2 regions of the Salinivibrio sp. IB574 genome follow, and region 1 is predicted to be linked to the other one. Evidence: riboswitches for the same ligand, from Rfam matches in the RefSeq annotation. Region 1 holds a riboswitch; the other holds the start of a gene.

The links. A riboswitch is a leader RNA that binds a small molecule or an ion and turns the genes downstream of it on or off. The one in region 1 is predicted to bind lysine.
Region 2: it holds a riboswitch for lysine, as region 1 does, so the genes downstream of both, lysC (lysine-sensitive aspartokinase 3) here and BZJ17_RS11615 (Na+/H+ antiporter NhaC family protein) in region 1, are expected to answer to the same signal.

Annotation. Positions count from the first base shown of each region.
Region 1 covers NZ_MUFN01000021.1:73,266-90,955, forward strand. The annotation lists gene BZJ17_RS11555 (ATP-dependent DNA helicase) at 1-756, shown strand, start outside; gene tsaB (tRNA (adenosine(37)-N6)-threonylcarbamoyltransferase complex dimerization subunit type 1 TsaB) at 757-1,452, shown strand; gene BZJ17_RS17150 (hypothetical protein) at 1,493-1,792, shown strand; gene BZJ17_RS11565 (Slp family lipoprotein) at 1,815-2,363, shown strand; gene BZJ17_RS11570 (alpha/beta hydrolase) at 2,367-3,311, shown strand; gene fadD (long-chain-fatty-acid--CoA ligase FadD) at 3,433-5,124, shown strand; gene rnd (ribonuclease D) at 5,211-6,347, shown strand; partial or broken gene minE (cell division topological specificity factor MinE) at 6,400-6,668, opposite strand; gene minD (septum site-determining protein MinD) at 6,670-7,482, opposite strand; gene minC (septum site-determining protein MinC) at 7,500-8,162, opposite strand; gene BZJ17_RS11600 (YcgL domain-containing protein) at 8,437-8,712, shown strand; gene BZJ17_RS11605 (lytic murein transglycosylase) at 8,725-9,699, shown strand; gene BZJ17_RS11610 (H-NS family nucleoid-associated regulatory protein) at 9,778-10,203, opposite strand; lysine riboswitch at 10,480-10,660, shown strand; gene BZJ17_RS11615 (Na+/H+ antiporter NhaC family protein) at 10,746-12,329, shown strand; gene BZJ17_RS11620 (thymidine kinase) at 12,459-13,040, shown strand; gene cspD (cold shock domain-containing protein CspD) at 13,153-13,374, opposite strand; gene clpS (ATP-dependent Clp protease adapter ClpS) at 14,198-14,518, shown strand; gene clpA (ATP-dependent Clp protease ATP-binding subunit ClpA) at 14,562-16,817, shown strand; gene infA (translation initiation factor IF-1) at 16,885-17,103, opposite strand; gene BZJ17_RS11645 (arginyltransferase) at 17,233-17,690, opposite strand, start outside.
Region 2 covers NZ_MUFN01000028.1:30,028-44,761, reverse strand. The annotation lists gene BZJ17_RS13455 (sodium:proton antiporter) at 1-742, opposite strand, end outside; gene metH (methionine synthase) at 912-4,589, shown strand; gene lysC (lysine-sensitive aspartokinase 3) at 4,629-6,014, opposite strand; lysine riboswitch at 6,100-6,284, opposite strand; gene BZJ17_RS13440 (alanine--glyoxylate aminotransferase family protein) at 6,512-7,645, shown strand; gene BZJ17_RS13435 (hypothetical protein) at 7,653-9,326, opposite strand; gene uvrA (excinuclease ABC subunit UvrA) at 9,326-12,151, opposite strand; gene galU (UTP--glucose-1-phosphate uridylyltransferase GalU) at 12,304-13,164, opposite strand; gene BZJ17_RS13420 (acetyltransferase) at 13,427-14,380, opposite strand; gene BZJ17_RS13415 (LuxR C-terminal-related transcriptional regulator) at 14,446-14,734, opposite strand, start outside.

The DNA.
Region 1 (17,690 bases):
GTGGAAGGTGATTTTAGCCACTTTAGTCACCGACTTGGCATTTCAGCACAACGGCAGATGACATTAGAAAGCCCCTTTGATTACCCCACACAAGCGCGACTATGTGTGCCACGCCATGTGCCTGAAACCAATAGCTATCGGCGAGCCGATAAGCTGGCAACCTTGTTGGGGCCTGTGATTGAGCGCAACCAAGGGCGCTGCTTCTTTTTATGTACGTCGCATCAAATGGTGCGAGACCTAACGGCGTTGTTTCGCGACCAGCTCGAGATCCCGGTGCTGATGCAAGGCGAAATGCCTAAACAGCGCCTGTTGGCAGAATATTTATCACTGGGGAACGCGTTGCTGGTGGCAACCGGCGCGTTTTGGGAAGGGATAGATGTGCGTGGGCAGGCACTCAGTTGCGTGATCATCGACAAACTGCCGTTTGCCTCACCCGATGACCCCTTGCTCAAAGCGCGTATTGAAGATTGTAAGTTGCAAGGCGGCGACCCCTTCTCGCAAGTGCAAATTCCAGAAGCGGTGATCACGCTCAAGCAAGGGGTAGGGCGTTTGATTCGCGATAAGCGTGACCAAGGCGCGTTGATCATTTGTGATAACCGCTTAGTGACGCGCCCTTATGGCGCCACCTTTTTACGCAGCTTACCGCCCATACCGCGTACGCGCGATCTAAATAATATTGACGACTTTTTATCAGCCATAAATGCTGACCATACCGATGCAGAGGTGCCTGCATTGCAATCACCGATTGAGGGTTAAATGACGCTAAAAATGCTTGCCGTGGATACGGCCACGGAAAACTGCTCTGTTGCGCTGTGTATCGGCGATCAGATGATGGTGCGCAGTGACATTGCGCCGCGTGAACACACCAATAAAATCTTACCCATGGTCGATGAGGTACTCGCGGAGGCGGGCGTATCACTCACGCAACTCGATGCACTCGCCTTCGGCCGGGGGCCAGGGAGTTTTACTGGTGTGCGAATTGGCATTGGGATTGCACAAGGTTTAGCGTTTGGTGCTGATTTACCCGTGCTGGGCGTATCGACGCTCGCGGCGATGGCCGAGCAAGCGCACCGTACTCATGGCGCAACGCAAGTACTCACGGCGATTGATGCGCGAATGGGAGAGCTATACTTTGCCCAGTATGAACGTCAAGAAAATGGCGATTGGCATGCGTTGGCTGATGAAGCGGTTGTGGCCCCTGACGCATTGTGCCTTGAATCGACCGACGGTACGTGGGCACTGGCAGGAACCGGCTGGCCTGCCTATCCTGAATTAGCGAAAGGGTTGGATCTGACCACCACAGAATCAGGCGTGTTGTATCCACAAGCACAAGACATGCTGGCTATTGCCAAATACGCCTACCAGCGTGGTGAGGCTGTCGCCGCTGAGCTCGCGACGCCCACCTACTTGCGTGACAAGGTCACGTGGAAGAAGCTCCCCGGACGCGAGTAATAGTCTGTTTGGGTCGGTTTGCCTCGCATAGGAAGCAAGTATGGTATCGATTAACGGAATTCCTTCTTCACCGCCTAACCGGCCGAATCAAACGCGGCGCCCTTCATCCTCGGAGAAAGCGTCGCGTAAACAAACCCCGCAAGCGAGCCAAGTTGCCAAGGCAGTGCGGCAAAAGGTGCAACATGTCTCTGTCTCAGAGGCAGAGCAAGCTAAACAACATATTCAGTATGATTTACCCGATGGCCGCGGTCGTCAGGCAATGTCGTCTTACTTAGCGGTGCTTAACCATGCGCGGCGAGAGGAACTGCTTAACCTCGTCGGGGTCGATATCTATGTATGACGTCGAGAGAGGAGTACGTGTGATGAAGTTAATGCCAACCGGATTGCTGATGATCGGGGCGCTACTGTTAACCGGTTGCAGTACCTTGCCTGACAGTTTAAAAGGTCGTATGGATCAGCCGGTAACCGAGTACCCAGTCGTAGCCAGTATGACCGCAGCCAATCAGGGTGAAGAAGTGCGCATGGGCGGCATGATCGCCAGTGTTGAAAACCGCGAAACGGACTCGGTAGTCGAAATCGTCGCGTTGCCCACCTCCAGTGCGGGGCGCCCCGATATTGGTGCATCATCACTGGGTCGATTTAAAGCGGTTTTTAGCGGTTTTGTCGATCCTGCAGACTATGCGAAAGGGCGTCCTATTACGGTGCTGGGTGAGTTTGTTGAACAGCAAATGGGTAAAGTCGGGGACTATGAATATGCTTACCCTGTATTGTCAGTCAAAGGACACCAGCTGTGGAACATTGAGCAAAAGGTTATCGATGACGACCGCCCTTATTGTTATGGGCTATATTGCTCGCGCGTTCGGGTAGGCGTCGGGACTGGGCGAGTACAAAGCGTGATCACTTTACCCTAACCAATGATGCATTCTCCACTGTCGGCGCAACTTGATGAGGCACTTCAGGCAAATCCAGCGATGATCGGCCTGTCGAGTGGATTAGAACCACTCACGCTCTCACTGGCCTCAACGCGTGTCGCGGGAGCTGCCCGTCCGGCGGCAAGCGGTGCGCCTACTTTGGTCATGCTTCACGGCTGGCAAGATAACCTAGCCAGTTTTCATGCTCTGGTGCCTTATTTACCCAGCGAGTGGGGATTATTATTGTTTGATTGGCCCGGACACGGTCTGTCAGAACATAAACCGGGCGACTACTACTACCCCTTCTACGACTACTTGGATGATTTACACCAAGTGCTCTATCAACAGCACTTCTCCGGCCCACTGATCTTGGTTGGCCACTCACTCGGTGGGCTGGTGGCGAGTTGCTATGCCGCTGCTTTTCCAGACCGCATTGCTGCACTGGTAATGATAGAAGCGCTCGGCCCGATGGCTGAACCTGCTCAACAGATAACCAACCGATTGGCGAAAAGTCTTGATCAACGCTTAAAGCAGCGTCAAAAGCGCCAACGCTACTTTGATTCTGCATTTCAGGCGCTACAATTACGCGCCTCCATCAATAAAGTGGCAGCTGAACCGCTTTTGCCATTAGTCGCTCGCGGATTGATGGAGACTCCTCAAGGTATCACTTGGCGACACGATCCTCATTTGCGCGGGGATGCGCTTTATCGGATGTCGCCCGCGCATTGTGAATCGATTATTCGGGCAATTCACTGTCCTGCTCTCGCCATTCGAGGAACGGATGGCTATCCTGCATTGCGTTCGCAGGATGCTCAGCAACGGATGCATGGGTTTCGCCAATTACAGGTGGTGGACCTGCCGGGTACGCATCACTGTCACCTTCAACAACCGCAACAGGCTGCATCGTGGGTAACAGATTTTGTGACCAAAATTCAAACGCGCACTTAAAATGCTCGTGTAAAAATAATGTTAACGCTATGGTGGACGGGTTAAACACCTGTTTGAATAGAATCTCGCGTCGATCGAAGCGGGCAGTATAGCCTGCAAGCTAAAACATAGGAGAAAGCCAGTGGAAAAGGTTTGGCTTAATCGTTACCCGTCGGATGTGCCGGCGGAAATAGATCCAGATGCCCATCGCTCTTTGATTGAGATGTTTGAACACTCAGTGCAAAAGTTCGCTGACCAAACAGCCTTTATTAACATGGGCCAGGTCATGACCTTCCGTAAGCTCGAAGAGCGTAGCCGCGCATTTGCGGCGTACCTGCAAAACGAGCTGAAATTACAAAAAGGCGATCGTGTGGCGATCATGATGCCGAATTTGCTGCAGTATCCGATTGCGTTGTTCGGTATTTTGCGAGCAGGCTGTGTGGCGGTTAACGTCAACCCTTTATATACGCCGCGAGAGTTGGAGCACCAGTTGACTGACTCAGGTGCGAAAGCGATTGTGATTGTCAGCAATTTTGCTCACACCTTGGAAAAGGTGGTGGAGAATACACCCGTTAAGCACGTGATCCTTACGAGTTTAGGGGACCAGCTCCCTCGTGCGAAAGGCACGTTAGTGAACTTTGTGGTCAAGTACGTCAAGAAAATGGTACCGAAATACCATTTGCCGGACGCAACGTCGATGCGTAATGCGCTCCGCCGTGGCCGCCGTATGCAGTATGTAAAACCTTTCTTAAAAGGTGATGATGTCGCTTTCCTCCAGTACACGGGTGGTACCACTGGATTGGCGAAAGGCGCTATCTTGACGCACCGCAACATGTTGGCCAACGTCTACCAAGCGAAAGGCACCTATCAACCGGTGCTAAACGTGGGCGAAGAGTTGGTAGTGACCGCGCTACCGCTTTATCACGTGTTTGCGCTAACCGTAAACTGCCTGCTGTTTATTGAAATGGGTGGACAGAACCTGTTGATCACCAACCCGCGTGATATTCCGGGCTTTATCAAAGAGCTACAAAAATATCCATTTACGGCGATTACAGGGGTGAATACCCTCTTTAACGCTTTGCTACACAACGAAGATTTTCATGAGTTAGATTTCTCCAACTTACGCCTTACTGTTGGTGGTGGCATGGCGGTACAACGCGCTGTCGCAGAAAGCTGGAAAAAACTGACCGGTAAGCACCTCCTAGAAGGCTATGGCTTAACCGAGTGCTCACCGCTTGTGGCGGCGTACCCTTATGATTTGCGTGATTACAACGGGTCGATCGGTTTGCCCGTCCCATCTACGGAAGTCCGTATTGTGGATGAGAATCGTGAAGATGTCGCCGATAACCAACCGGGCGAATTGTTGGTGCGTGGTCCGCAAGTGATGCAAGGTTATTGGAACCGACCAGAGGCGACGCGTGAAAGTATCGATGAAGACGGTTGGTTGGCAACCGGTGATGTGGTGCAGTTTGATGATGACGGCTTCTTACACATCGTCGATCGTAAAAAAGACATGATCCTTGTATCAGGCTTTAACGTCTATCCCAATGAAGTGGAAGATGTGGTCGCCCTGCATGATAAGGTATTGGAAGTGGCCGCGATTGGTCAGCCAGACGAAAACTCAGGCGAAGTCGTTAAGATTTGTGTGGTGAAAAAGGATCCGTCGCTGACCCGTGATGATCTGATAGCGCACTGCCGTAAGCACCTGACCGGTTATAAAGTGCCTCGCGTGGTTGAATTCCGCGATGAGCTACCGAAAACCAATGTAGGTAAAATCTTGCGCCGAGAGTTACGCGATGAAGCCCCTAAGGCGCCGCAAAAAGCTTCTGCTTGATGCGTGCTGCCCGCGAAAAGGGTAAACTGGAGCGTAACGAATCACGAAATGCCGGCATTGCCGGCATTTTCTTTATAGGCTAACTTGTGAATTATCAACTAATCACATCACATCAACAACTTGTCGACGTATGCGCAAAAATGCGCCAGAAACCTGCTGTGATGGTCGATACCGAATTTGTGCGTACCCGTACGTTTTACGCGCAACTTGGGTTGGTGCAATTGTATGATGGTGAGCAACTTGTACTCATCGATCCGATTGAAATCGAGGATCTTTCCCCGTTGTGGGCATTGCTGGTTGACACCAATGTCACCAAAGTATTGCATGCCAGTAGTGAAGACTTAGATGTGTTCCAACACTATGCTGGTACCTTACCTACCCCTATGGTGGATACCCAGCTGATGGCTGCTTTTTTAGGGCACGGTGTATCAGAGGGGTTTGCGAGTTTGGTGAATACCTATGTGGGAGTGGCGCTTGATAAAGGCGAATCACGCACTGATTGGTGTGCGCGCCCACTAACCGATAAGCAAAAGCATTATGCGGCGGCGGATGTGTATTATTTGATGCCTCTGTACCAAGCGCTTGAGAAAGCCTTGGCAAAAACACAGTGGCAAGCGGCGTTGCAAGAAGAATGTACCCGCTTATGTGACAAAAAGCGCCAACCCAAAGAGGATTCGCTGGCATATCTTGATATTAAATACGCGTGGCAGCTGCAGCCGAATCAATTGGCGGTACTTCAATCGCTTGCAAAGTGGCGCGCGAAAGAGGCACGACGTCGCGATATTGCGCTTAATTTCATAGTGAAAGAGCTTCACCTTTGGAAAATGGCGCGATTTGGAATTCGTAGCGTTGAGCAAATGCAAGCGCATGATTTTGATAAATTTGAGATTCGCTATCATGCCCAAACTTTGATCACGCTGGCGAAGCAAGCTGAGAAGCTTCCTAAAGCGAAGTGGCCACAACCCATCACGCGTTTAGTCGATGAGCCGGGTTACAAAGCCGTGATTAAGACGCTCAAAGAAAGCGTTCAACAGTGTGCGGATGAGCAGGGTTTTGTACCAGAGTTTATTGGCTCAAAGAAGCAATTGAATCAGTTGATCAGTTGGGTATGGCGAGAGCATAAAGCGGAGGATAAACGCCCAGACCTCGCACAAGGGTGGCGATATACTCTGATTGGCAAGCGCCTGATAGAGATGATTCCTAGTGCGCCAGTGACGCATTAAAAAAGCGGTGCTTAGCACCGCTTTTCTACAATCAGCGAACGAGGCTCACGCTTTAGCTCTCTTTCCCTTCTTCGGGCAAAGTCACATTTAACTCTAAGACGGAAAGATCGTCGTCCCCTTGCTCGAGGCTCACGGAGACTTGCTCTGGACCGATATCCACATATTTACGGATCACATCTAAGATATCTTGCTTGAGCTGTGGCAAATAGGTTGGGGCAGGGCTATCTGCACTGCGTCGCTCCGCAACAATGATTTGCAGGCGCTCTTTTGCAATGTTGGCGGATTTTTCTTGGCTGGCCGAAAGAACTCTAGCAATGCCACATTAGCCTCCAAATAAGCGTTTTAGAAAACCTTTGCGCTCTTCCTCAATAAAGCGGAATGGGCGCTCTTCGCCAAGCAATCTTGCAATGGCATCTTCATACGCTTGTCCCGCATCCGATTCTTGATCGAGAACCACAGGCTCGCCTTTGTTTGAGGCATGCAGTACTGACTGGCTTTCTGGGATGACCCCTAACAGTGGGATACGTAAGATCTCCTCAACATCCGACACGCTGAGCATTTCGCCGTTGGTGACGCGGCTTGGGTTATAACGGGTTAAGAGCAAGTGGTGCTTAACCGGTTCCTCACCGTTTTCGGCGCGGCGAGATTTTGAATCGAGAATGCCCAGAATGCGATCAGAGTCGCGCACCGAAGAGACTTCAGGGTTGGTCGTGACGATGGCTTCGTCGGCAAAATAAAGGGCCATGAGGGCGCCAGCTTCGATACCCGCAGGCGAATCGCAGATGATGTATTCAAACCCAAGCTCATCCATCTCTTTTAACACCCGCTCGACGCCCTCTTTGGTGAGCGCATCTTTATCACGAGTTTGTGAGGCTGGAAGAATAAATAGATTTTCAACCCGTTTGTCTTTGATCAGCGCTTGATTAAGGTTGGCTTCGCCGTTGATCACGTTGACAAAGTCATACACCACGCGGCGCTCACATCCCATAATTAAATCGAGATTACGAAGACCAATATCAAAATCAATCACTGCGGTTTTTTTGCCAGCCATGGCGAGTCCCGTCGCGAGTGCTGCACTCGACGTGGTTTTACCAACACCGCCTTTACCGGAGGTAATTACAATAATTCGTGCCATTCCTCGTCCTTATTCTGTTATAGCGTGAGGGGGTCTATTTGTAAGCTTTCTTGATTGAGCGAGACCATGACGGGGCGCTCAATAAACTCAGATGGAATTTTGTCGCTTAGCCAGTAGCTACCGGCTACTGACAATAATTCTGATTGTAAATTCTGGCAATAAATACGCGCTTGCTGCTGGCCGCTGGCGCCGGCAATGGCTCTGCCGCGCAGCACGCCGTAAATATGAATACTGCCATCAGCAATGACTTCCGCCCCGGCACTGACATGATTCAATACCACCAAGTCAGCATTTTTGGCATAGATTTGCTGTCCCGAGCGCACGGGATTCGTGACCACTTTAGTGGGGGTTTGAATCGGATCGGCAACACGAGATTGCTTGCTCGATTTGAGTACCGCAAGCCCCACCGATTTGGCTTGCTGGCGGGTATCGTTATGCGTGACGCCAGTAAGGCCGACTAAAATCATCCCAGTTTCACTTAAACAGTACTTTAAAGCGGTGAGATCTGGGCATAGCTTTAAACGGCTGATATCCGCCACCACAGGCGCGCCTTCAAAAAATGCGGGGGCTTGAGAAACCTTATCAGCCAAAATGGCGGCCGCTTCAGTAAAATTGTCATCCACAAGATGAAGAACAGACAAAGTAAAAGTTGAGCCTTTCAACTCCGGGTGTTTGTGCATGTTGTTTGATTCCGGTTATATCGTTGAAACGCGAGTCAAACGCGCATTATCAGACGTTGGATAGCATGGTATATTCACAGCATCGATGCGGCAAGCAGGGTTTGATATTCGGCGGACATTGCCCCCTAATTTTGGCGATTTCTTGTCATGGTGCGCGATGTGAGCCGCGTTTAGTGAGCATTGTGTGACACATTTTGCGGCAAAGCCTAACAAACCTTAACTCGTCGATGACACTATTTCGCCATCGTTATGGCATGCTGATGAGGACATTGAGATGTATTGCGCAATTTATCGTAGCAAAAAGAAAGAAGGCACCTATCTTTATGTACCGGGGAGAGATAAATTCGATGATGTGCCAGAAGCATTAATGAACAGTTTTGGACAACCAGAGTTTGCCATGATGATTGATCTCGGTAAGCGAGAAAGACTTGCGGTTGTTGATATTGAGAAAGTGAAACAAAGTCTGCAAAACGAAGGGTTCTTTCTACAATTACCACCGCCACCGGATGCGGCGTTGCAGGCTATCCGAAACAAGAATGAAAAATTGTAATTAGGGAAGCGTATGCGCAAAGGTTTGATTTCAGCATTGGTTGCAGCCTCAGTTTTTACCTCGGGGCCGCTATTTGCAAAAGAAGGGTTTGATCAGTACGTCGAATCATTGAAAGAGGAAGCGCGTCAAGCAGGGATTGATGACGATATACTGGCACGCGCGTTTGCTGGCATTGAGTATCATGAACGGGCGGTCAGTGCCGATCGAAATCAACCTGAGCGGCGTTTAACCTTGGATGAATACATTCCCCGCGCCGTACCGGATTGGAAAGTCGATCAGGCGAAAGCGCTGTATAAAAAACATTATGCGGCGCTAAAAAAAGTCGGTGAGGAATATCAGGTTCAGCCTCGTTTCATTGTAGCCTTGTGGGGCGTGGAAAGTAATTTTGGCAAACTGCAAGGCAACTACAATGTTATCGAAGCACTGGCCACATTGGCTTATGATGGGCGTCGAGAAGCCTTTTTCCGCCAACAAACAATGGCAGCACTGACCATATTGCAAGAAGGGCATATTGCGCCTGAAAACATGAAAGGTTCATGGGCCGGTGCAATGGGGCAAAGCCAGTTTATGCCGACGTCTTTCCTTCATTATGCGGTTGATGGGAACCAAGATGGTAAAAAAGATATTTGGCAAACGGAAGCTGATGTCTTTGCTTCTGCGGCGAACTATCTAAAACAAGCTGGCTGGGACGATACGTACACATGGGGACGCCAAGTTAAATTACCAAAGCATATAGATAGGAATAAACTTGGTGTCGAAAGTAATAAGGCGCTGTCATTGAATCAATGGCAAGCATTAGGTGTAACGCGTCTTAATGGCCAAGCGTTGCCGAATGTCGATATTCAAGCTTGGTTGATTCAGCCTGATGATGAACTTGGACGAGCTTATTTGGTTTATAACAATTATCAAAGCTTGTTGAAATGGAACCGTTCGCACTACTTTGCGTTAGCAGTCAGTCATTTGGCAGACCGGATAAAGTTTGGTTAATGGATGATGACAGAGTTTTACGAATCAGATAAAAAAAAGAGGCCGTCCGGCCTCTTTTTTTATCTTTATGTGCAACACTTAGGCTTGTTGGCCAGGGATCAAGAAGTCTTCTAATTTCGCGCTACCATTTTCGGTTGCTTCACGGATCACTTTCGGCATACGACCTTGACCGGTCCATGTTTTTACCGAGCCGTCGCTATCAGTGTATTGATATTTAGCAGGGCGTGCCGCGCGCTTGCCTGTTGATTTAGACTTGCTTGCACCACCTAATAATTTCATGAGTTCATCAGGTTCAATACCATCGGCGATTAACATCTCACGGTATTTTTCTAGTTTCGCTAGGCGTGCTTTTTCTTCTTCTTGCGCTTGACGCTCAATCTCTTCACGTTCTTCAACGACGGTTTGCAGCTTTTCTAACGCTTCTTTAAGTTGCTCGGCGGTCATTTCTTTCGCGACAGCACGTAAGCTGCGTAGGTTAAGTAACGCTTTCATTGCATCAGACATTATTGGGTTCCTATTTGATTTATATGTTAATTGAACGGATGGTAACAGTATAAGTGAAATATACAATATTACATAAAATAGTTAGTGCCTATTTTTCATTATTTATTTTCTGTTCGCAATATTTGTTACCCATATTTAAGGGTGTTTTTTTAAATATGCCCAAATTTTGAGTGGTTGCGACTGATTTCATCGACACTTGATAGTGTGACGTTTTAAGTGGTGGCTTTTTGTGCGTGAACAGTTGCGATAGTGAACATCTTGTGTAGAATGCTCCACTCTTAACGTAGAGGTGCGTTGTTTATAAGTAATGTGCACGAGGGTGATGCCAGTGACCGCACATGAAAGGAGCCAACGCCGAAGCCAGTAAGGCCATCATGCCGACTGTGCTGGGGCTGTTACCGAATAGGGGCAGCACTGCCATAGTAATTAGGACACACTATGGAGCGCTACTGTAGGAGGCAAGTTGTTTGCTGTGTGTTACCACGCCTTACCAGTCTTCGTTTCTGCAGTAGATCTCCAACCAATTGGTTGATATTGAGATCATGAACTTAACAGACTTTTCTTCATCCGCTTTATCGTTACTTCCACCCTTGCTGGCTTTGGGCCTTGCCATTGCAACACGCCGCGTGCTGTTGTCGCTAGGCATGGGGATTGTACTCGGTACCTTGCTACTCGCTGACTTTTCCCTAGGGACATCGGCGCAATACCTTTTTGATGTGGTTGCCGGCCTATTTGTGGCTGACGGCAGCATTAATAGCTGGAATATGAGTATTCTTGCTTTCCTCGTACTACTCGGGATGATCACCGCTTTATTGTCGCTCTCTGGAGGAACACGAGCGTTTGCAAATTGGGCACAGAGCCGAATTAAAAGCAAACGAGGAGCAAAGCTACTGGCGGCTTTCTTGGGCGTATTTATTTTCGTAGATGACTATTTTAATAGCTTGGCGGTGGGGGCTGTTTCGCGCCCTGTGACCGATCGCTTCCATGTGTCTCGAGCCAAGCTGGCGTATATTCTCGATTCGACCGCCGCACCTATGTGTGTTATCACCCCCGCTTCGAGCTGGGGCGCTTATATCATTACCGTCATCGGCTCGATTTTAGTCGCACATGGGGTGACTGATTACACGCCGCTCGGCGCCTTTGTCACCATGATCCCGATGAACTTCTATGCAATCTTTGCGCTTCTGCTGGTTTTTGCAGTGATTTGGTTTCAGCTTGATATTGGCCCCATGCGTCAATTTGAATACCAAGCAAAAAAAGGCAGTCGCTTAGGGGATGAAAGCGACAATTGTGCCGATCTTTGTGACGATCTTGGGATTGAAGAAAGCGAGCACGGCACGGTTTCTGATCTGGTGTTACCGATTGTGGTCCTCGTTGTGGCGACCATCAGTGCGATGCTCTACACCGGTGCACAAGCGTTGGCAGGTGACGATGTATCTTTCTCAGTACTCGGCGCGTTTGAGAATACTGATGTAGGCATGTCCCTTCTGATGGGAGGCGCAGCTGGACTTATCGTTGCTTTAGCCATGACGATCAAACAAGGGATTGGTGCGCCTGCGATCAGCAAAACCTTATGGGTCGGGGCGAAATCCATGTTTGGGGCCATTCTTATTCTGCTGTTTGCATGGTCTATTGGCCATATCATCGGCGACTTGCAAACGGGTAAATATCTGTCTTCATTGGTGCAGGGCAATATGCCATCTGAGCTACTCCCTGTTGTGCTCTTTTCACTCGCGGCAGTGATGGCATTTGCGACCGGCACCTCATGGGGAACCTTTGGTATCATGCTACCGATCGCGGGCGATCTGGCTGCGGCGACGGAAATTTCCTTGATGTTACCTATGCTGTCGGCGGTATTAGCCGGTGCGGTGTTTGGTGACCATTGCTCACCGATCTCAGATACCACCATCTTGTCATCCACAGGGGCACGCTGTGGGCATATTGATCATGTCTCGACACAGTTACCTTATGCGATTGGTGGCGCTCTGGTGTCCGCGGTTGGCTTTTTTGTCCTTGGCTTTACCGCATCACTATGGTTGGCATTTGCCGCCACGACACTGGCCTTTGTCGCGCTTTGTTTTGCGCTACTGTGGCTGAAAAAGCGCCCTTGCAAAGCCATGGCCTAATCTCGCTCGTAACTACCTCATAATAGGATTGAGCGCAAAGCCCCGCTGGTCGGGGCTTTCCTTTTTGATGAGATCCGGTAGCATGCTGGATTGATTTTAAGCCTGATGACCGAATAATCCGAGATAACAATGGCGCAGCTTTATTTTTATTACTCCGCAATGAATGCCGGTAAGTCGACAACACTTTTGCAATCAGCCTTTAATTATCAAGAGCGAGGCATGCAGCCCCTGTTATATACAGCGGCAATCGATGACCGATATGGTCAGGGAAAAATTAGCTCACGAATTGGTTTAGAGACAGAGGCGCACCTATACCACAATGAAACCAATTTATTCGAACATGTTTCAGCCATTCAAGAACACGAAAAAGTAGACTGCTTGTTACTGGATGAGAGCCAGTTTCTCACCAAGCAGCAAGTGCTTGAGTTAACTGATGTGGTCGATAAATTGCGTATTCCTGTGTTGTGTTATGGATTACGCACAGACTTTCGAGGAGAGCTATTTGAAGGCTCTCAATACTTACTCGCTTGGGCGGATAAGTTAGTAGAACTAAAAACGGTTTGTCATTGTGGTCGTAAAGCCAATCGAGTGATCCGCCAAGATGCGAATGGCAATGCGATCGCTGATGGCGATCAAGTTGTGATCGGTGGTAACGAGCGTTATGTGTCGGTTTGCCGGTTGCACTATAAGGAAGCTCTTGGCTTACTATGAGCATGGCCTGCGATGGGCGAGTGTCTCGATAAGGTAGAGCGCGCCGAGTACGAAAAAAAGCGAACGCAATGCGCTCGCTTTTTCCTTTGTAACCGTCGCGAATAACGCGTTGTTATTTCGCTGCTTCTTGTTCAACGGGGACGATTTGGCTCGCATGGTAGCCTTTCGGTCCTTCTTGAACCTCGTAGCTGACGGTTTGACCCGCTTTCAACGTCCTGTATCCATCCATTTGGATTGTTGAGTAATGCGCAAAAACGTCGCCTTCTCCTTCTTCAGGACAAATAAAGCCGAATCCCTTGGCATTGTTAAACCATTTTACTGTACCAGTTTCCATGCGAAACATCCCTCTTGCATCAAACTTTTGCATACCTTGCAATAAACTAAGTGCCCACTCATGACCTCTGCGCTAGCACGCATCAGACAGCATTTGCTCAAGATGGTGAGCGTGCGATCAAAAAGTGGTTAGTTTATCTACCACAATTCCCACTGTAGTAGATACTTTTAGGCAGTCAAGTATCGATAATAACTTATAACAACATTTTCATAGTAATCCGGAAAAGTGTGAGAGCCTGACGATAAATGCATAAAAAACAATAATGTCATTTTCATGAATCTATCGAGTCACCTCTCACTATGGATGCTCGGTACGTCGCTATTTGTTATAGGTGGAATGTCACTTAATTGTTATAAATTCAGCTAGTTATGTGTTGTATCTAGAGTTATTTATCTCACTATACAAGATGAGATAACCTAGTAGCGTGAATGAAATCGCAATCATTGGGTGTAATAAACTTTGTTGTTTTATGAATAATTTCTTACGTCTAAATACTGAGATAGATTTAGCGCAAATCCCTTTTTCAATCCCATCAACACAGTTGTTTCCACTTTATAGCCGTGAAATGTCTTTATTTTTGTACATTGCTTATGGTGAGGGCTGAGATGTTTTTTATTGAACGGTGAACGTTTTAGCACTTTTACCCCTAGATATATCAGTAAGTGACTAACAATTGCACAGACACACTTTGTTCGCATTGAAAGGGTTGCTGGAATACAATCTGTGGCTTAACTTTAAAGATAGGTGGACGGGATCAGTGGATGGCAGCAACGCCCCGCCACAACGACAGCCTAGACACCCAAACAATGCATTGTAAGTGGTTATGAGTAATTGGAACGAGTGGGCGCTCCCTGATGCTGACATCGCAGCGTCAGAGAAGACGAAGCTACAACCGCCATCTATGTACAAGGTGGTGCTGAACAACGATGACTACACGCCGATGGAGTTTGTCATTGAAGTGCTCCAGACGTTTTTTGCCATGGACGTGGACAAAGCGACGCAAGTCATGCTGACGGTGCACTACGAAGGAAAAGCCGTTTGCGGTGTATTCACCGCAGAGGTAGCGGAAACAAAAGTGGCACAAGTGATGATGTACGCCAAAGAGCATGGTCATCCATTGCTGTGCACCATGGAGAAAGCATGATTTCTCCGGCACGCTTTAGCGCGGTTATTGAGGGAGGTGCCTTATGCTGAATAAAGAACTTGAAGCGAGTCTCAACGGAGCCTTTGCACGTGCGCGTGAAAAGCGCCACGAATTCATGACGGTGGAGCACCTGCTTCTCGCGTTAATTGACAACGCCGCCGCTCAAGAAGCCTTGACAGCTTGTCGCGCAGACCTAGATGGCCTGCGTAAAGAGCTCGATGCGTTTATTGAGCAAACGACCCCTCTTATCCCTGTTGATGATGAATCACGCGAAACGCAACCGACATTGAGTTTCCAGCGCGTACTGCAACGCGCGGTGTTCCATGTGCAATCGTCAGGGCGCAGCGAAGTGAGTGGTGCGAACGTATTGGTCGCGATATTTAGCGAGCAAGAGTCTCACGCGGCTTACCTTTTGAAAAAGAACGACGTGAGTCGCTTGGATGTGGTGAATTTCATCTCTCACGGCACAACGAAAGACGACAACGACGATTTGCCGAGTAGCGACATGGGCGCTGAAGAGGCGAGTGGCGAGCCCGGTGAAGATAAACTGGAAAACTTTGCCACCAACCTGAATCAGCTCGCGCGGGTCGGGGGCATTGATCCGTTGATTGGTCGTGACAAGGAACTGGAACGCACCATTCAGGTGCTATGTCGCCGTCGTAAGAACAATCCGCTGTTAGTCGGCGAAGCCGGCGTGGGTAAAACCGCTATCGCTGAAGGCCTCGCATGGAGAATCGTAGAAGGGCAAGTCCCTGATGTCATCAAAGATTGCGTGATTTACTCGCTTGATATCGGCTCGCTTCTTGCGGGTACCAAATATCGTGGCGATTTTGAGAAGCGCTTTAAGTCCATCTTGAAGCAGCTTGAGAAAGAAGATCATGCCGTACTCTTTATCGACGAAATCCACACCATTATCGGTGCAGGGGCGGCGAGTGGTGGACAAGTTGATGCCGCAAACTTGATTAAGCCATTGTTAAGCAGCGGTAAGTTACGCTGTATTGGCTCAACAACCTACCAAGAATATGGCTCCATCTTTGAGAAGGAGCGTGCGTTAGCCCGTCGTTTCCAGAAAATCGATGTCATTGAACCGTCTATCGATGACACCACAAAGATTTTGATGGGCTTGAAGCCGAAATATGAAGCGCACCATGAGGTTCGCTATACCAACAAGGCGATCCGTGCGGCGGTTGAACTGTCGGCTAAATACATCAATGAGCGTCATTTGCCAGATAAAGCGATTGATGTGATTGATGAGGCTGGGGCGCGTTGTCGGATGGCGCCAGCGAGCAAGCGTAAGAAAACCGTGAATGTTGCGGACGTCGAGTCGATGATTGCCAAGATGGCGCGTATCCCAGAAAAATCAGTATCTTCCTCGGACAAAGATGTGCTTCAGTCGTTGGAAGATAAGCTGAAGATGCTGGTGTTCGGTCAAGACAAGGCGATTACGGCGCTGTCGGAAGCGATTAAGCTGAGCCGAGCGGGGCTAGGCGAGGAAAACAAGCCTGTGGGTTCGTTCTTATTCGCAGGGCCAACCGGTGTGGGTAAAACCGAAGTCACGGTGCAACTGGCACGTGCCATGGGAATCGAGTTACAGCGCTTTGATATGTCCGAATATATGGAGCGCCACACTGTGAGTCGACTGATTGGTGCGCCTCCAGGTTACGTGGGTTACGACCAAGGTGGTTTGTTAACTGATGCAGTGATCAAGCATCCACACTCGGTAGTGCTACTGGACGAAATCGAAAAAGCGCATCCGGACGTGTTCAACTTGTTGCTACAAGTGATGGATAACGGGACGTTGACCGATAACAACGGCCGTAAAGCGGATTTCCGTAACGTTATTTTGGTCATGACAACCAACGCCGGTGTGGCAGAGACGGTCCGTAAGTCTATTGGCTTGATTCAACAAGATCACAGTCACGATGCGATGTCGGAAATCAAAAAGGTGTTCTCACCGGAATTCCGTAACCGTTTAGATAACATCATTTGGTTTAATCACCTTGATGAAACGGTCATTCTGCAAGTGGTTGATAAGTTTATTGTTGAGTTACAAGCTCAGCTGGATGCGAAAGGGGTCTCTTTGGAAGTGACCTCCGAAGCGAAGCGCTGGCTTGCCGAAGAGGGCTATGACAAAGCTATGGGCGCGCGTCCAATGGGCCGGGTGATTCAAGACAACCTGAAAAAGCCGTTGGCAAACGAGCTGTTGTTTGGCTGCCTAGTGAACGGTGGGACAGTGCGTGTTGTGCTTAAAAACAACCGCTTGGATTTCCAATTCAGCGACCAGATGGAACCTGCATAGAGCGTAGGAGAAGTCTGATAAGCAAAACCCGGCGCATGCGCCGGGTTTTTTGATCGCGTTATGAGGATTAACGCGAACGGAAAACGATGCGACCTTTCGACAAATCGTAAGGGGTCATTTCAACAGTGACTTTGTCGCCGGTCAGGATGCGGATATAGTTTTTGCGCATCTTGCCTGAAATGTGGGCAGTCACCACGTGACCGTTCTCTAGCTCAACGCGGAACATAGTGTTAGGTAGCGTGTCTAGCACGGTACCTTGCATTTCAATTACGTCTTCTTTTGCCATTGAATCCTCTTAGGCTTACTGTTTTAGCCAATTTTTTGACCGACAGATAATGCCTCTATTCTGAAAGTCTGTAAAGTTCGGGTGCGAATTTTACCCTGTTGACGCCAAGCTTGCTAGAAAAAATAGCCACTAAGCGGTGGATATAGGCAAGCTAAAGGGTCGCCATTGGTGATTTATAAAGCGTTGGTGCGGGAAGTAATCCGCTTTATAACGCATGGCTGGACAATCATCAATTTGATAGCCCAGATAAAGCCACGATTTTTTCTCGGCGCTGGCATATTCAAGTTGAGCTTGAATGCAGACGCGTCCTAATGAAAAACGATGGAACGGGTCAAAAAAGCTGTATAAGGCGCTTAAACCGTCACTCAGCACATCAGTAACGGCAATCGCAACCAAGGTCTCTTCACCGTTATTAGGCTCATACAAATGAATAAAGCAGGGGTGAAGCCAGTCGCTATGGGTGAAGGCAATAAAGTCCTCCGCTTTAGCTGGGTACATATTGCCATCAGCATGGCGCGCGGTGATGTATTGATCGTAAAGTGAAAACCAGTTTGGGTCGAGCTGGTCGCTAACCTTTACCCGCAGCC
Region 2 (14,734 bases), on a different contig from region 1:
CATAGCCTGCACTGGGAATGGCTAAAGTGAGTAACAGCTCCATGGAGTGATCGTTAGTGGCACAAATCAAACGGTGAAAGGCATAGCCTAAAACTAGGCCGTAACATATGCCGCCAATCGCTTCTTGCGCAAACAGCGACAGGGTGCCCGCCAAGGTTGGGTTTTGGTGTCCGAATGCGAGGGTGAAAATAGTCACAAACACCACCAAGCCAAAACCATCGTTAAACAACGACTCGCCTTCGATTTGGGTGGTAATACGCATGGGGGCATGTAATTTTTTGACAATCGCAAGCACGGCAATGGGGTCCGTGGGTGAGATCAGGGCGCCGAAAAGTAAGCAGTAAATATAATCAAATTGTACCCCAATCAGTTGGAACACGCCCCACACACCAGATCCCACTAAAAACACGGAGATCAGTGTCGCACCGAGTGCAAGAGTGGTGATTTCCCATTTTTGGTCTGAAAACGAAGGCAGTTTGACGCCCAGCCCTCCAGCAAAAAGTAGAAAGCCAAGCACGCCCTCAAGGAGAAACTCCTCAAAATGAATATCCCCTAAGGTTTGCGCGGCAATCGCCTTTAGAGGCAGGGCTTGATACTGACCGGCAATCACTATCCCTAAAGACAGTAAAAGTGCACCCGCCGTGATTGCGATGGTGGTTTGGACGCGGCTAATTTTACTGTTAATAAACGCGATGATAATGGCGGCAGCGGCCATAAAGCTGAGGATAGCGTAGGTTGACATACATCATTCCTGATACGGCTAGGGAGTGGAAAAAAGAGTTACAAAATATTAATAGAAATCGCTTCCAAAACGAACAGCAGATTTGAAATAGATCAATATTAATTCATTTAAATAGACGTCTAGATTTCCATTTTCGCTGTGGTAGGATGAAATTATCGCAATGAGGAAGATGATAAGCGTAATGAGTATGGACCGACTGACACAGCAACTGCGCGAACGTATTTTGGTAATCGATGGTGGTATGGGCACCATGATTCAGGGGCTAGGGCTCAATGAGGCCGATTATCGTGGCGCGCGTTTTAAAGATTGGCACTGTGATGTAAAAGGTAACAATGACCTTTTGGTGCTGACTCAGCCCGATAAAATCGCTGCCCTACATAGTGATTATCTGGCTGCGGGCGCGGACATTATTGAAACCAATACCTTTAACGCCACCCAAATCGCGATGGCCGATTACGACATGCAAGCGCTGAGTGCGGAAATCAACTTAGCGGCCGCTCGGCTTGCGCGTGAGGTTGCTGATACGTGGACGGCGAAAACGCCAACTAAACCCCGCTTTGTCGCGGGTGTGTTAGGGCCCACTAACCGAACGTGCTCGATCTCACCGGATGTGAATGACCCGGGCTTTCGCAATGTCAGTTTTGATCAGTTAGTCGACGTGTATGCTGAGTCTACCGAAGCCCTCATTGAGGGCGGTGTAGATATCATCATGTTGGAGACCATCTTTGATACCTTGAATGCCAAAGCCTGTGCGTTTGCGGTGGAGAAGGTCTTTGATGCTCGTGGTTCACGCCTGCCCATTATGATCTCTGGCACTATCACTGATGCATCTGGGCGTACCTTATCCGGACAAACCACCGCCGCTTTTTATCACTCGTTGCGTCATGTCGAGCCACTGTCTTTTGGCTTGAACTGCGCGCTCGGGCCGGCGGAATTGCGCCAATACGTTAAAGAGCTGAGCGACATTTGTGAGGGCTTTGTCTCTGTCCACCCGAACGCGGGGTTGCCCAACGCCTTTGGCGAATATGATCTCTCTCCTGAACAGATGGCGACGCACATTGATGAGTGGGCGGCATCTGGCTTTATCAACTTGGTCGGTGGCTGTTGCGGGACCACCCCCGAACATATTCAAGCGATCAGTGATGTTGTTGCGACGCATCCTCCTCGCCCCTTGCCGGCTCATCCCGTCGCCTGTCGCTTATCTGGACTCGAGCCACTCACCATTAATGCCGATAGCTTGTTCGTTAATGTGGGTGAGCGCACCAATGTGACCGGCTCAGCACGCTTTAAACGTTTAATCGTTGAAGAGCAATATGACGAAGCGCTTGAAGTGGCATTGCAGCAAGTGGAAAACGGCGCCCAAATCATCGATATCAATATGGATGAGGGTATGTTGGATGCCGAAAAGGCCATGGTGCGATTTCTCAATCTTTGCGCGGCCGAGCCGGATATCGCCCGTGTGCCTGTGATGATTGACTCCTCCAAATGGGAGGTGATTGAAGCTGGCCTCAAGTGCATTCAAGGGAAAGGCATCGTCAACTCTATTTCGCTCAAAGAAGGAGAAGAAGCCTTTCTTCACCAAGCACGTTTGGTCCGTCGCTATGGTGCAGCGGTGATAGTGATGGCGTTTGATGAGCAAGGACAGGCCGATACTCAGGCACGAAAAGTAGAAATCTGTACGCGGGCCTATCATCTTCTGGTCGAGCAAGTCGGTTTTCCGCCGGAAGACATTATCTTCGATCCCAATATCTTTGCGGTTGCCACCGGCATTGATGAGCACAATAACTACGCGGTCGACTTCATCAACGCCGTGGCTGATATCAAGCAAACTTTACCGCATGCCATGATCTCGGGCGGGGTCTCAAATGTGTCGTTTTCGTTTCGAGGCAACAACCCCGTCCGTGAGGCTATTCATGCGGTGTTTTTGTATCACTGCATCAAAAATGGCATGGACATGGGGATCGTCAATGCGGGCCAGTTAGCCATCTATGATGATTTGCCTGAATCGCTTCGCTTGGCAGTAGAAGATGTGGTGCTCAACAAAGATGATGGCGCCACGGAGCGTTTATTGGAGATCGCCGACAGCTATCGTGATAGTGGTGAGAGCGAAGTCGCGGAAACCGCGGAGTGGCGCAGCTGGCCAGTGGAAAAGCGGCTGGAACATGCACTGGTCAAAGGCATTACAGAATTTATTGTTGAAGATACCGAGCTGGCTCGCGCGGCAGCGAGTAAACCCCTAGAAGTCATTGAAGGCCCGTTGATGGCAGGCATGAACGTGGTTGGGGACTTGTTTGGTGAAGGCAAGATGTTCCTGCCTCAGGTGGTGAAGTCGGCACGGGTGATGAAGCAAGCGGTGGCCTACCTTGAACCTTACATCAATGCAGAAAAGCAGCAAGGGCAGACCAATGGCAAGATCCTGCTCGCCACCGTCAAAGGCGATGTACACGACATTGGCAAAAACATTGTTGGCGTGGTGCTGCAGTGTAATAACTTTGAGATTATTGATCTCGGTGTGATGGTGCCGACCGATAAGATCCTGTCGGTGGCCCGAGAAGAAAACGTCGACATTATTGGTCTGTCGGGTCTGATCACCCCATCGTTAGATGAGATGGTGAACGTGGCGAAAGAGATGGAGCGACAAGGGTTTGATATTCCTCTGTTGATTGGCGGTGCGACCACCTCCAAAGCCCATACCGCGGTGAAAATTGAGCAGCATTACCATGCGCCCGTGGTCTATGTACCCAACGCGTCGCGTGCGGTTGGGGTGTGCTCCTCGTTATTATCCGAGACGCAGCGACCTGATTTTGTCGCGCGTTTGGCCAAAGAGTATGACACTGTGCGTGAGCAGCATCAGCGTAAAGCGCCCCGCACGCCACCGGTGACCTTGGAGCAGGCTCGCGATAACAAGTGGCAAACGGATTGGGCAAACTATATGCCTCCGCAACCGGCGAAGCCAGGCATCCATGTTTACGATGATGTCTCGATAGCGACCTTACGTCAGTATATCGACTGGACGCCTTTCTTTATGACGTGGTCTCTCAGTGGCAAATTCCCCGCGATTTTGGATCACGAGCTGGTGGGGGAGGAAGCCCGTCGCTTGTATCAAGACGCCAATGCTTGGCTCGATCGTTTCGAGGCAGAAGGCTTGGTAGCGGCAAAAGGGGTGTGTGGCCTCTTTCCTGCCAATAGCGTGGATGATGATATTGAAGTGTATACCGACTCGTCACGACAAACGGTGAGCACGATATTGAATCACTTGCGTCAGCAAACACAAAAGCCGCGTGGTGCGAACTATTGCTTATCAGACTTTATTGCGCCGAAAAGTAGCGGTCAGGCGGATTGGATTGGTGCGTTTGCGGTGACAGGCGGCATTGGTGAGTCTGCTTTGGCGGAAGAGTACAAAGCGAAAGGGGATGACTACAACGCGATCATGATCCAAGCGGTGGCGGATCGACTCGCAGAAGCCTTTGCGGAATATCTTCACCAGCAAATTCGGATCACCTTGTGGGGGTATGCGCCCGATGAGACGCTTGATAACGACGCCCTGATCCGCGAACAATACCAAGGGATCCGGCCAGCGCCAGGTTATGCCGCCTGTCCTGAACACAGTGAGAAAGGCAAGATTTGGCAATTGCTATCGGTAGAAGCGCATACGGGGATGACACTTACCGAAAGCTATGCCATGTGGCCGGGCGCGTCGGTTTCGGGTTGGTATTTTTCCCATCCAGAGTCACGTTACTTTGCGGTAGCGAAAATTCAAAACGATCAACGTGATAGCTACGCGGCACGTAAAGGCTGGTGTCTTGAGGAAGCTGAAAAGTGGCTAGGCCCTAATCTTAATGCCTAACCGAGAAAAGCCAGCGCGCGCTGGCTTTTCTTTTGGGTGTTACTCAAAAAGCTGTGTATGTAAACGCTGCACTACCTCGGTGGCACTGTCGTCATCAACCACCATACAGACATTGTGATTACTCGCGCCATAACAAATCATGCGCAAGGTGGCGGTATCTAAGGCGTTAAATACCGGCGTCACCGCCCCCGGAGTATGACGCATCTCATTACCAATTAAGGCGACCACGGCCAAGTGTTGGCAAACGTCAACATGGCACAAGGTCGAGAGTTCCTCCAAGGCGGCATCAGGCAAACGGGGCACCTCACCTTGTGTATTGGTTTGATCGAGCGTCAAAGACACACTGACTTCGGAGGTAGTGATCAGATCGACGGAGATCTGATAGCGCGCTAGGATCGCGAAGACGTTGGCAAGAAAGCCATACGCTTGGAACATCGTCAAACTGGTCAAGGTCACCATGGTTTGATTTCGGCGTAACGCAATGGCGCGGAATAGGGGGGATGATTCCGCGTGTTCTCGGATCCAAGTCCCGCCTTTTTCCGGCGCACAGGCCGCCCCGACAAAGACAGGAATATGCTGGCGTACCGCGGGTAATAGCGTGGACGGGTGGAGCACTTTGGCGCCAAACGTCGCCATCTCCGATGCTTCACTAAAGCTGATCTCAGCAATAGGACGTGCTTTGGCAGCGAGGCGTGGGTCGGTAGTATAAATGCCCGGTACATCGGTCCAAATCGCCAAGCTTGTTGCCCCGAGCGCTTCGGCAAACAAAGCGGCACTGTAGTCGCTGCCTCCTCGGCCAAGAGTGGTCGTTCGTCCTTCTTTGTCGGCACCGATAAATCCTTGGGTCACGAGAATGTGATTGTCTAGCTGCGCATTCAAGCGCTGACACTGTTGCTGAGTCAGGGCGATATCTGGAATAGCGTGACCAAATTGGCTATCCGTTTTCAAATATTCGCGGGCATCAATCCGAGCTGCTGGCAGGCCAAGGTGGACGAGCAAGCGAGTAAACAGGTGCGTAGAGGTAAGCTCGCCACAGGCAACCAAGGCATCGGTAAGCGCTTCGCTCGGGGCCTCACAGGCTTGCTCACTCAAGGAGATAATCTGCTGGTGGAGCGTTCGCACTGCTTCTTGGGTGTGATGACAAGCGGGCAAAGCTGCCAGTATTTGCTGGTGGATAGCGTCTATTGCATCCAGTGTGTTTTGGCGTAAGACATCGTTTTTTATGCCTTGGGCTAAGGCGACAAGATGGTTGGTGACGCCGGCACATGCGCTAATCACTACAAAACGGGTCTCGGGGTGGCGCATAATCACTGCGGCACTTTGTTGCATGGCGGCAAAGGTGCCAACACTGGTGCCGCCAAATTTAGCGACTGAAATAGATGGTAACGGGTTCACGTCCTTTTCCCCTTTTGAGCTCGTGCTCATTGATTCAACATATTTAAAAGTCAGTGGGGAACATCAGAAGTCACGTCGCAAACGCGAGCAAAAAGGAAGAGCAAACGGCAGGCATTCTGCCAGAAGCGCTCCACCTGTCTGTCCAAATGGATGACAAGTGACAGCCTGAAGGATTCAGCCTTCATGGCCGGCGGCTCCTTACCCTGTCGGAACCCCCTCGGCATCGCCTCCCCTGATTATCACGCCTTGGAGTAGGGCTCCGCGTGATAACTGCCTSAGTGATGCACCTCTTCTGTATGTTCGGCCATGTGTTGATCCACATGGTGAGTGGTTACATTACGGGCGCTGGTGAGTGGTTGTCAACCGCCAATTGAGTTGCAAAGCGACGATCAGGCACCTATGTCGCTGCTATCCGCCACCTGTTGAATATGCGCTCTAGCACGTAAGTTCGCAATGTGACAATGGGGCGATGAACACAAAGTATGCTATAACGGAAAGCGCAAATTTAGCAGACACAAGGATAGGTTATGGCAACTTCAATTTCCGATATCCGCTCATTTCAGCCGATAGAGCGCACCCTGATGGGCCCTGGCCCGTCTGATATTTCTCCGCAAGTGTTGCAGGCGTTGAGTCGTCCGACGTTGGGACACCTCGATCCCCTTTTTATTGCGATGATGGATGAGGTCAAACAGCTCTTACAATATGCCTTTCAGACCGAGAATCCGTTTACCATTGCGGTCTCTGCCCCCGGGAGTGCAGGAATGGAAGCGTGCTTCGTTAACCTTGTAGAGCCCGGTGATACCGTGATTGTCTGTCGCAATGGGGTGTTTGGCGACCGAATGCGAGAAAACGTTGAACGCTGTGGTGCACACGCGGTGATGGTTGACGATGCATGGGGCGAGCCTGTCAGCCCTGAAAAGGTGGAAGCGGCATTAAAAGCGCACCCAGAAGCTAGCATCGTCGCGTTTGTTCATGCTGAAACCTCCACGGGCGCTTGCTCAGATGCGCAAACACTGGCGACGCTGGCGCGCGAGCACGGCTGCCTTACCATTGTTGATGCCGTAACATCACTTGGCGGTGTACCCTTGAAAGTCGATGAATGGCAACTTGATGCGGTCTACTCTGGTAGTCAGAAATGCTTGTCATGTGTTCCGGGCCTATCGCCGGTCACCTTCTCAGCGCGTGCCGTTGAAAAAATGCAAGCGCGCACCCACAAGGTGCAAAGCTGGTTTCTCGATCAAAGCTTAGTGCTGGGCTATTGGAGCGGTGACGGCAAACGCAGTTATCACCATACTGCACCGGTCAATAGTCTGTATGCGTTACATGAATCATTGCTCAAGTTATATCAAGAGGGAATTGAGAACGCTTGGCAGCGTCATCGAACCATGCATCAACGCTTAAAAGCGGGGTTGGACGATTTAGGTATCCGCTTTGTGGTGGATGAGCCTTATCGCTTGCCGCAATTSAACGCGGTGTATATCCCGGATGGCGTCGATGATGGCGCGGTACGCCAACATTTGCTCAACACCTATAACCTCGAAATCGGTGCTGGCTTGGGCGATCTCGCTGGTAAGGCATGGCGAATTGGCTTGATGGGTTACAGTGCGCGTGAAGAAAACATCGCGCTATGCTTAAAAGCACTGGGCGACGCACTGCGCTAAGCGTACGTTATTCCGGCGGAGTGCGCATCGGTAAGGTGTGGCGAGTGGTCCACACCTTGGCGGCTTGCGGAAACAAATATCGCGCCTCTTGCTGAATATCGCGTGCCCGCTGCGTATCGCCAATTTGCAGTGCAATCTGGTAAGCATGCTGGTAACCCGTAAACGTGGGGTGTTGTGCCACATGCTGCAGCCATAGGTGCAGGTGCTGGTGGCGCTCGGCATCCGACAGTGTCTCTAGGGTGTGCTGAAAGTGCTGTTCCGCGAGCCCTTGGGTGAGTTTGCTTTGCCACCATGGATGTTGCTGGTAGAGCGCAATACGCTGAGAGGTTAATAAAGAGTCACGCAGGTAGCGATTGGCTAAATACACCGATGATAGGCACAACAATCCCACCAAGATCATTACAGTGACAATACTGCGTGTCGCGATACGCTGCCCATATTCGGCGGTAGAAAATGTGATTCGTTGGTATTTGCTGGTTAAATTATCCAGCCAGTACAGCCACATGAGCAGTAAAATACCGTTAAACCACTGCGTACCGCTGGCCGGATAGATAAGCAAGCCAGTGAGTGGCGGAAGCACGAGCGCAACGAGCATACGCCGCGTGCCTGAAGGGGCGCGGATAATGCGAAGCGCCAGTGGCAGTATCACCGCAAGATACGCCAGTGCTATCACAAGCCCACCTTCCAATAACCACAATGCTAGCGCGCTCGGCAATTTCACGGGGCCAGTGTGTCCCGGATGTGCCGCCGATGCGAGCAGTAGAGTCGTTTGTCCATGACCCATGCCAACGCCAAAAAAAGGCGTTTGTTGAAATTGCTGCCATGCAAGCCACAGTGCGCGTTTGTCTTGAGGCGTGAGCCATTGCCAGCTTTCTTGCCCGGTCAGTCCGAACACCGCGAGTAACGCACCGGCAGACATGGCGGCCAGCCACGCAAGATGCTGGCGCCGCGTCGCAAAGCGACTGAGATAAACTTGTTGCAAGGCAATGGCGCAAAGGGCAAACAGGAGCAGTAGCGGTCGTCCTTGCATGGCAAGCACGGGCAGGATAACCACTGGCGTGAACACCAACACGCTTTGCGTTATGGGATGGCGGTAGCGGTTACTTGGCTCTCGGGCGAGCAGATAAGCCGCCAAACTTAGGCCGGTGAGTAATAACGCATGGGTCACGGCAGCGGGTAAATGCGGCACCCAATGTTCAAACTTAAAAGGCGCTATGCCCGGTGGCGATTGGTTGCCTAAGACGGAAAGGATGGCCAACCAAGAGGCAAGCATCAAGACGGCCAGTAGCTTTTGTCGCTGGGCATGATTAAAAATAAACTGCTGTAAGCTGGAGAAAAAACCGAGGCTGAGAACCAATGCGGCGATGGCATAGCCGCTATTTAGCGTTGCCGCTTGCGGATAAAGATATGGCACACTGGCACAGAGCGTGGCGGCCACTAACGCCCAGGTTAAGTGAGTGACGCGCCATGTGTGCTGTCGCCACACTTCCAGTCCGGCAAACCCCAATACCAAGCTAAGCGTGAGTAACGACAGAGCGGCAGCAGGATGGCGAATACCCACCAACGGCAAGTCGACCGAATACAATGGCAAACAGATCAGCCATAACGCCGCCAGTGCCCCTAAAAAGGGCACCGTAAGCGGTTTTCGTTTCACTCGGTGGGTGGGTAACGCCTGTGTCATTATCGCTCCAACATGGGCTTCAAGAAGTGGGCCGTGTGGCTACCAACCACATTGACGATCTCTTCTGGCGTACCTTGAGCAATGATTTCACCGCCGCCGTTACCGCCTTCAGGTCCTAAATCGATGATCCAATCTGCGGTTTTAATCACATCTAGGTTATGCTCGATCACCACAATGGTGTTGCCCTGTTCGCGTAAGCGATGCAACACATTCAGCAACTGCTGAATATCATGGAAGTGCAAGCCGGTTGTCGGTTCATCAAGGATATATAGCGTTTTACCGGTATCGCGCTTAGATAGCTCACGGGCCAGTTTTACCCGCTGTGCTTCGCCGCCTGATAAGGTGGTGGCGGCTTGGCCTAGACGAATATAACTCAGACCGACATCCATCAACGTTTGTAGCTTACGCTTGATAGCGGGGACGGCGTCGAAAAATTCACGTGCGTCTTCGACGGTCATTTCCAAGACTTCATCGATAGTTTTGCCTTTATAGCGCACTTCGAGTGTTTCGCGGTTGTAGCGTTTCCCTTTACACACATCACAAGGCACATACACATCGGGCAAGAAGTGCATTTCTACTTTGATCACCCCATCGCCTTGGCAGGCTTCGCAGCGACCGCCGCGTACGTTAAAGCTAAAGCGACCCACTTTATACCCGCGTGCCCGAGCCTCTTGCGTGCCGGCGAAGAGCTCACGTATCGGCGTAAAGATCCCCGTATAGGTGGCTGGGTTTGAACGTGGAGTACGCCCAATGGGGCTTTGATCAATATCGATCACTTTGTCGAAATGTCCTAACCCGTCAATAGACTCGTAAGGCGCGGGTTCGGCGGTGGTGGCACCATTGAGTTGCTGGTGGGCCACTTTAAAGAAGGTATCGTTAATTAATGTCGACTTTCCTGACCCAGATACGCCGGTGACACAGGTGAATAAGCCTACGGGCAAGTGTAAATCGACATGTTTTAAGTTGTTCCCTGTTGCACCTTTAAGCACCAACATTTTGTCGGGATCTCGAGGGCGACGGGTCTCTGGAACGGCAATCGCCTGCTTGCCGCTGAGGTACTGTCCGGTTAGCGAGTTGTCATTGTTGAGAATATCGTCGAGGCTGCCCTCGGCCACGATTTGTCCGCCGTGAGCACCAGCGCCTGGACCAATATCAATCACATAGTCGGCGGCGCGAATGGCGTCTTCATCATGCTCGACCACAAGCACGGTGTTTCCGAGATCGCGTAAATGCTCCAGCGTATCGAGTAAGCGTGCGTTATCTCGTTGATGCAAACCAATGGAGGGTTCATCAAGCACGTACATTACTCCGACCAGGCCAGCCCCGATTTGACTCGCCAAGCGGATACGCTGTGCTTCCCCGCCAGAAAGCGTATCGGCGCTTCGTGACAAGTTAAGATAATTAAGCCCGACATTGACCAAAAAGCGTAATCTGTCATGGATCTCCTTCATGACTTTTTCGGCAATTTTGGCACGTTGACCCGATAAGGTTAGTTGTTCAAAAAAGTCGAGGGCTTGTTGAATGCTCAGCTCGCAAATTTCAGGTAAGTTGCGGCCATCAATAAAGACATGGCGTGCTTCCTGACGCAATCGTGACCCGCCACAGCTTGCACACGGTTTAGTCGCAATGTACTTAGCCAGCTCGTCACGTACCGCATTAGACTCGGTATCACGGTAGCGACGCTCCATATTGTTGAGGATCCCCTCAAAGGGATGTTTGCGCACACGAATATCGCCCCGATCGTTGACGTATTTAAACTCGATCTCTTTCGGGCCTGAACCGTAAAGCAGAATGTCTTGAATGGTGCCAGACAGATCTTGCCAGGGCAGCTCGAGATCAAAGTCGTAGTGATCAGCGAGTGAGCGTAGCATCTGAAAGTAGTAGAAATTGCGTCGATCCCAGCCTCGAATCGCCCCACCGGCGAGGCTGACCGCAGGGTTCTGAATAATCCGTTTAGGATCGAAGTACTGTTGTACGCCTAAGCCATCACAGGTGCCGCAAGCGCCAGCCGGATTATTAAAGGAAAACAGGCGTGGCTCTAACTCTTGCATGCTGTAACCGCAGTGCGGGCAGGCAAAATTGGCAGAGAAGATCAGCTCTTCGCCGTCGCCATCCATCCAGCTGATCACCGCGCTGCCGCCAGTGAGCTCGAGAGCAGTTTCAAACGATTCCGCTAAGCGTTGCTGTTGATCTTCACGGACTTTAAAGCGATCCACCACCACTTCAATGGTGTGTTTTTTATGTAGTTCGAGTGTCGGTGGATCGGACAGATCGCAGACTTCGCCATTAATACGTGCGCGAATAAAGCCCTGTGCGGCAAGGTTTTCGAGAGTTTTAACGTGCTCGCCTTTGCGGTTTTTGATAATCGGGGCGAGCAACATCAGTTTGCTGCCCTCTGGTAGGGCAAGCACTTTATCGACCATTTGGCTAATCGTCTGAGCGGCCAAGGTCACATCATGGGTCGGACAGCGAGGCTCCCCGACCCGCGCATACAGCAAGCGTAAGTAATCGTACACTTCGGTGATGGTACCCACGGTTGAGCGCGGGTTATGCGAGGTTGATTTTTGCTCAATGGAGATAGCGGGGGACAAGCCTTCAATATGATCAACGTCGGGCTTTTCCATCAAAGAGAGGAACTGGCGCGCATAAGCCGACAAAGACTCAACATAGCGACGTTGTCCTTCTGCATACAAGGTATCAAAGGCTAAAGATGATTTGCCGGATCCAGAGAGCCCGGTGATGACAATCAACTTATCGCGGGGAATAGTTAGGTTGATGTTTTTGAGGTTGTGCGTACGCGCGCCTCTGACGTCGATATTATCCATTGTTATCCTACTTCTCAGTCAGCTCACTTATTGGTCACCGGTGCCCAGTATCGCACAGACGGCGCTGTGACCAAACAAAAAAGGCTGTATATTTACACAGCCTTTTGCCAAGGTGGAAAGTCCTTACGTCGAGACGCAACGCAGAGCGGGGATTACGGGTTTTTAACCGTGGCTTCGTCTTTGTTTTTGCCGCCTAAGTAGAGGTTTTGATAGCAATGATTAGTGGCTTCGATAAAGCCTTCCACGCTGCCACAGTCAAAGCGCTCCCCTTTAAATTTATAGGCCAACACACATCCGGCTTGCGCTTGCTTGAGCAAGGCGTCAGTGATTTGCACTTCACCGTTTTTGCCCGGTGGTGTGTTTTCGAGCAGTTCAAAAATATCAGGGGTTAAAATATAACGGCCGATAATGGCTAAATTGCTCGGCGCTGTACCCGGGTCAGGTTTTTCCACCATGTTGTCTACGCGGAAAAGGTCATCTTTGATCTCTTGCCCGGAAATAACCCCGTATTTATGGGTCTCGTCTTCGGGTACTTCTTCCACCGCGACGATAGAACAGCGAAATTGTTTGTATAGCGCCACCATTTGTTTAAGCACGCCATGCCCCGGGTTGATACACAGGTCATCCGCCAGCACGACCGCAAATGCTTCATCACCCACCAGTTCACGACCGGTTAAAATGGCGTGTCCTAAGCCACGCATTTCATGTTGGCGAATATAGGTAAACGAGGCTTTTTCGATAGTGTTACGGATATCATCCAACAGCACTTCTTTGTTGGTGCCGCTGATCTGATGCTCCAGCTCATAGTTCTTATCGAAATGATCCATGATCGCATGCTTACCGCGACCCGTTACAATGCACATGCCGTGGATGTCCGCTTCAAGTGCTTCATCAACACCGTACTCAATCAATGGTTTATTGACGACAGGCATCATCTCTTTGGGCATGGACTTGGTCGCGGGTAGAAAGCGCGTACCATAACCGGCGGCGGGGAACAGACATTTGTTAATCATCTTGGATCCTTTATTCGTCACTGATGTGGCCATACAGGCCGCAGCGTGATTTACGTGAATGGCAATCAAATACACCATCCACAGCAATAGGTTATGCATTATTTTGCTGGGCGACGCGCAGGGAAGCAAGCCGCGATCGCTCCAGTATAGCGAAACGCACGCCCTCACTCATCGCTCACCCAGACTCTGACGACATGAATATGCGTTAGTTCACACTCTTTACCCATGCTCACGCGAGACAGAGTTAAGAGGCTGAGCAAACTTACGGGTAGTGGCGACTGAAAGCCGATACAAAGTCGGATAGCTTTGTTTGTGGCAAGGCATTGATTCCAGCCGCGCCTTCTCGTCCTCCGCCAGTGGCAAATTGTTGTGCGAGAGCCACTGCGCCTAGGGGACGGTTTAAGGGGGCGCGAATGCTAACCATCCAGTCTCCATCCGGTGTTGGCGTTAATACCGCGTGAGCTTTATCGGGCGATTGGTTGGCAAGCTGATTGCCGAACATGCCGCTGATACGCCGTGCCCAAGGCGCATTGGGTAGTAGATAGACGGCACCACCGGCATAGTCATACTCGGCAGTAAGTTGTTCTGCATGAGCACGATCGGTTTGGTATCCCTCCGCTAGCGCCATCACGATATCTGGATAGGCTTGCATAAAGTCGTCAGGCGTTTCAAATCCGGCCATGTGGCGATAAAGCACCGCAGGCGGCATGAGTAGATCATCCAAACTGGCACCATAACTGTTGTAGTTTAGATACACCCCTAAGCGCTGTAGGCGGTCGCGCGTGGCGGCATCGATCTCGCTTTGCTTCACTAGGGCGTCAGCACTGCGGTTCAGGTTGTCACCGTACGCGCCCACGAGCGCCCAATGACGATATTGGCCACCGAGTAGGGCGTCAATGATCAGCGCGGTACAGGTATTCGATGCAGTATGAATGTGCGCATCCAATAACGGCGAGGTCGGAAGCGGCCCACTGTCATGGTGGTCTGCATAAAAGACGTTGGCTCCCGCCTGCAATAAGGCCTCTAAGGCAGGACGGTTTTTTGCCATCGAGATATCAAACACATTGACCTGTTCGGTCTCAACTGGGACGTGTTGCAACAACGCAATATCCCGCTTCACACCAGTGATAAGGGTGGTATTTTGAGGATAAGCGAGGCGCCACTGTACCAGCGCGGTTAGCCCGTCGGCATCGCCATTAAAAACATCAAAGGCCATTTGCGACTTCCTTATTGCAAAAACGGCGCGAGTGCGCCGTTGGGATCGGGAGGATGTATTCGCGATTAATCATCGTAACTGTCAGGACCGAGTTCGAGCCCGACCGATCCGATTAACGATAAGTTGTTTTTCGCCCAAAAAACAGCTTGTACGCGATTTTTTACATTTATCTTTTTGAAAACATTATACAAATGTGATTTAACCGTGTGCTCGCTGACCGAAAGCGCATTGGCAATATCTTGATTCGATGCGCCTGTGACCAGATGCCGTAAGATTTCTTGCTCACGGTTGGTGAGCACGATGGCTTGTTCATCGATAGTTTGCTGATAATGCTGTTGATAGTAGTGAATCAGC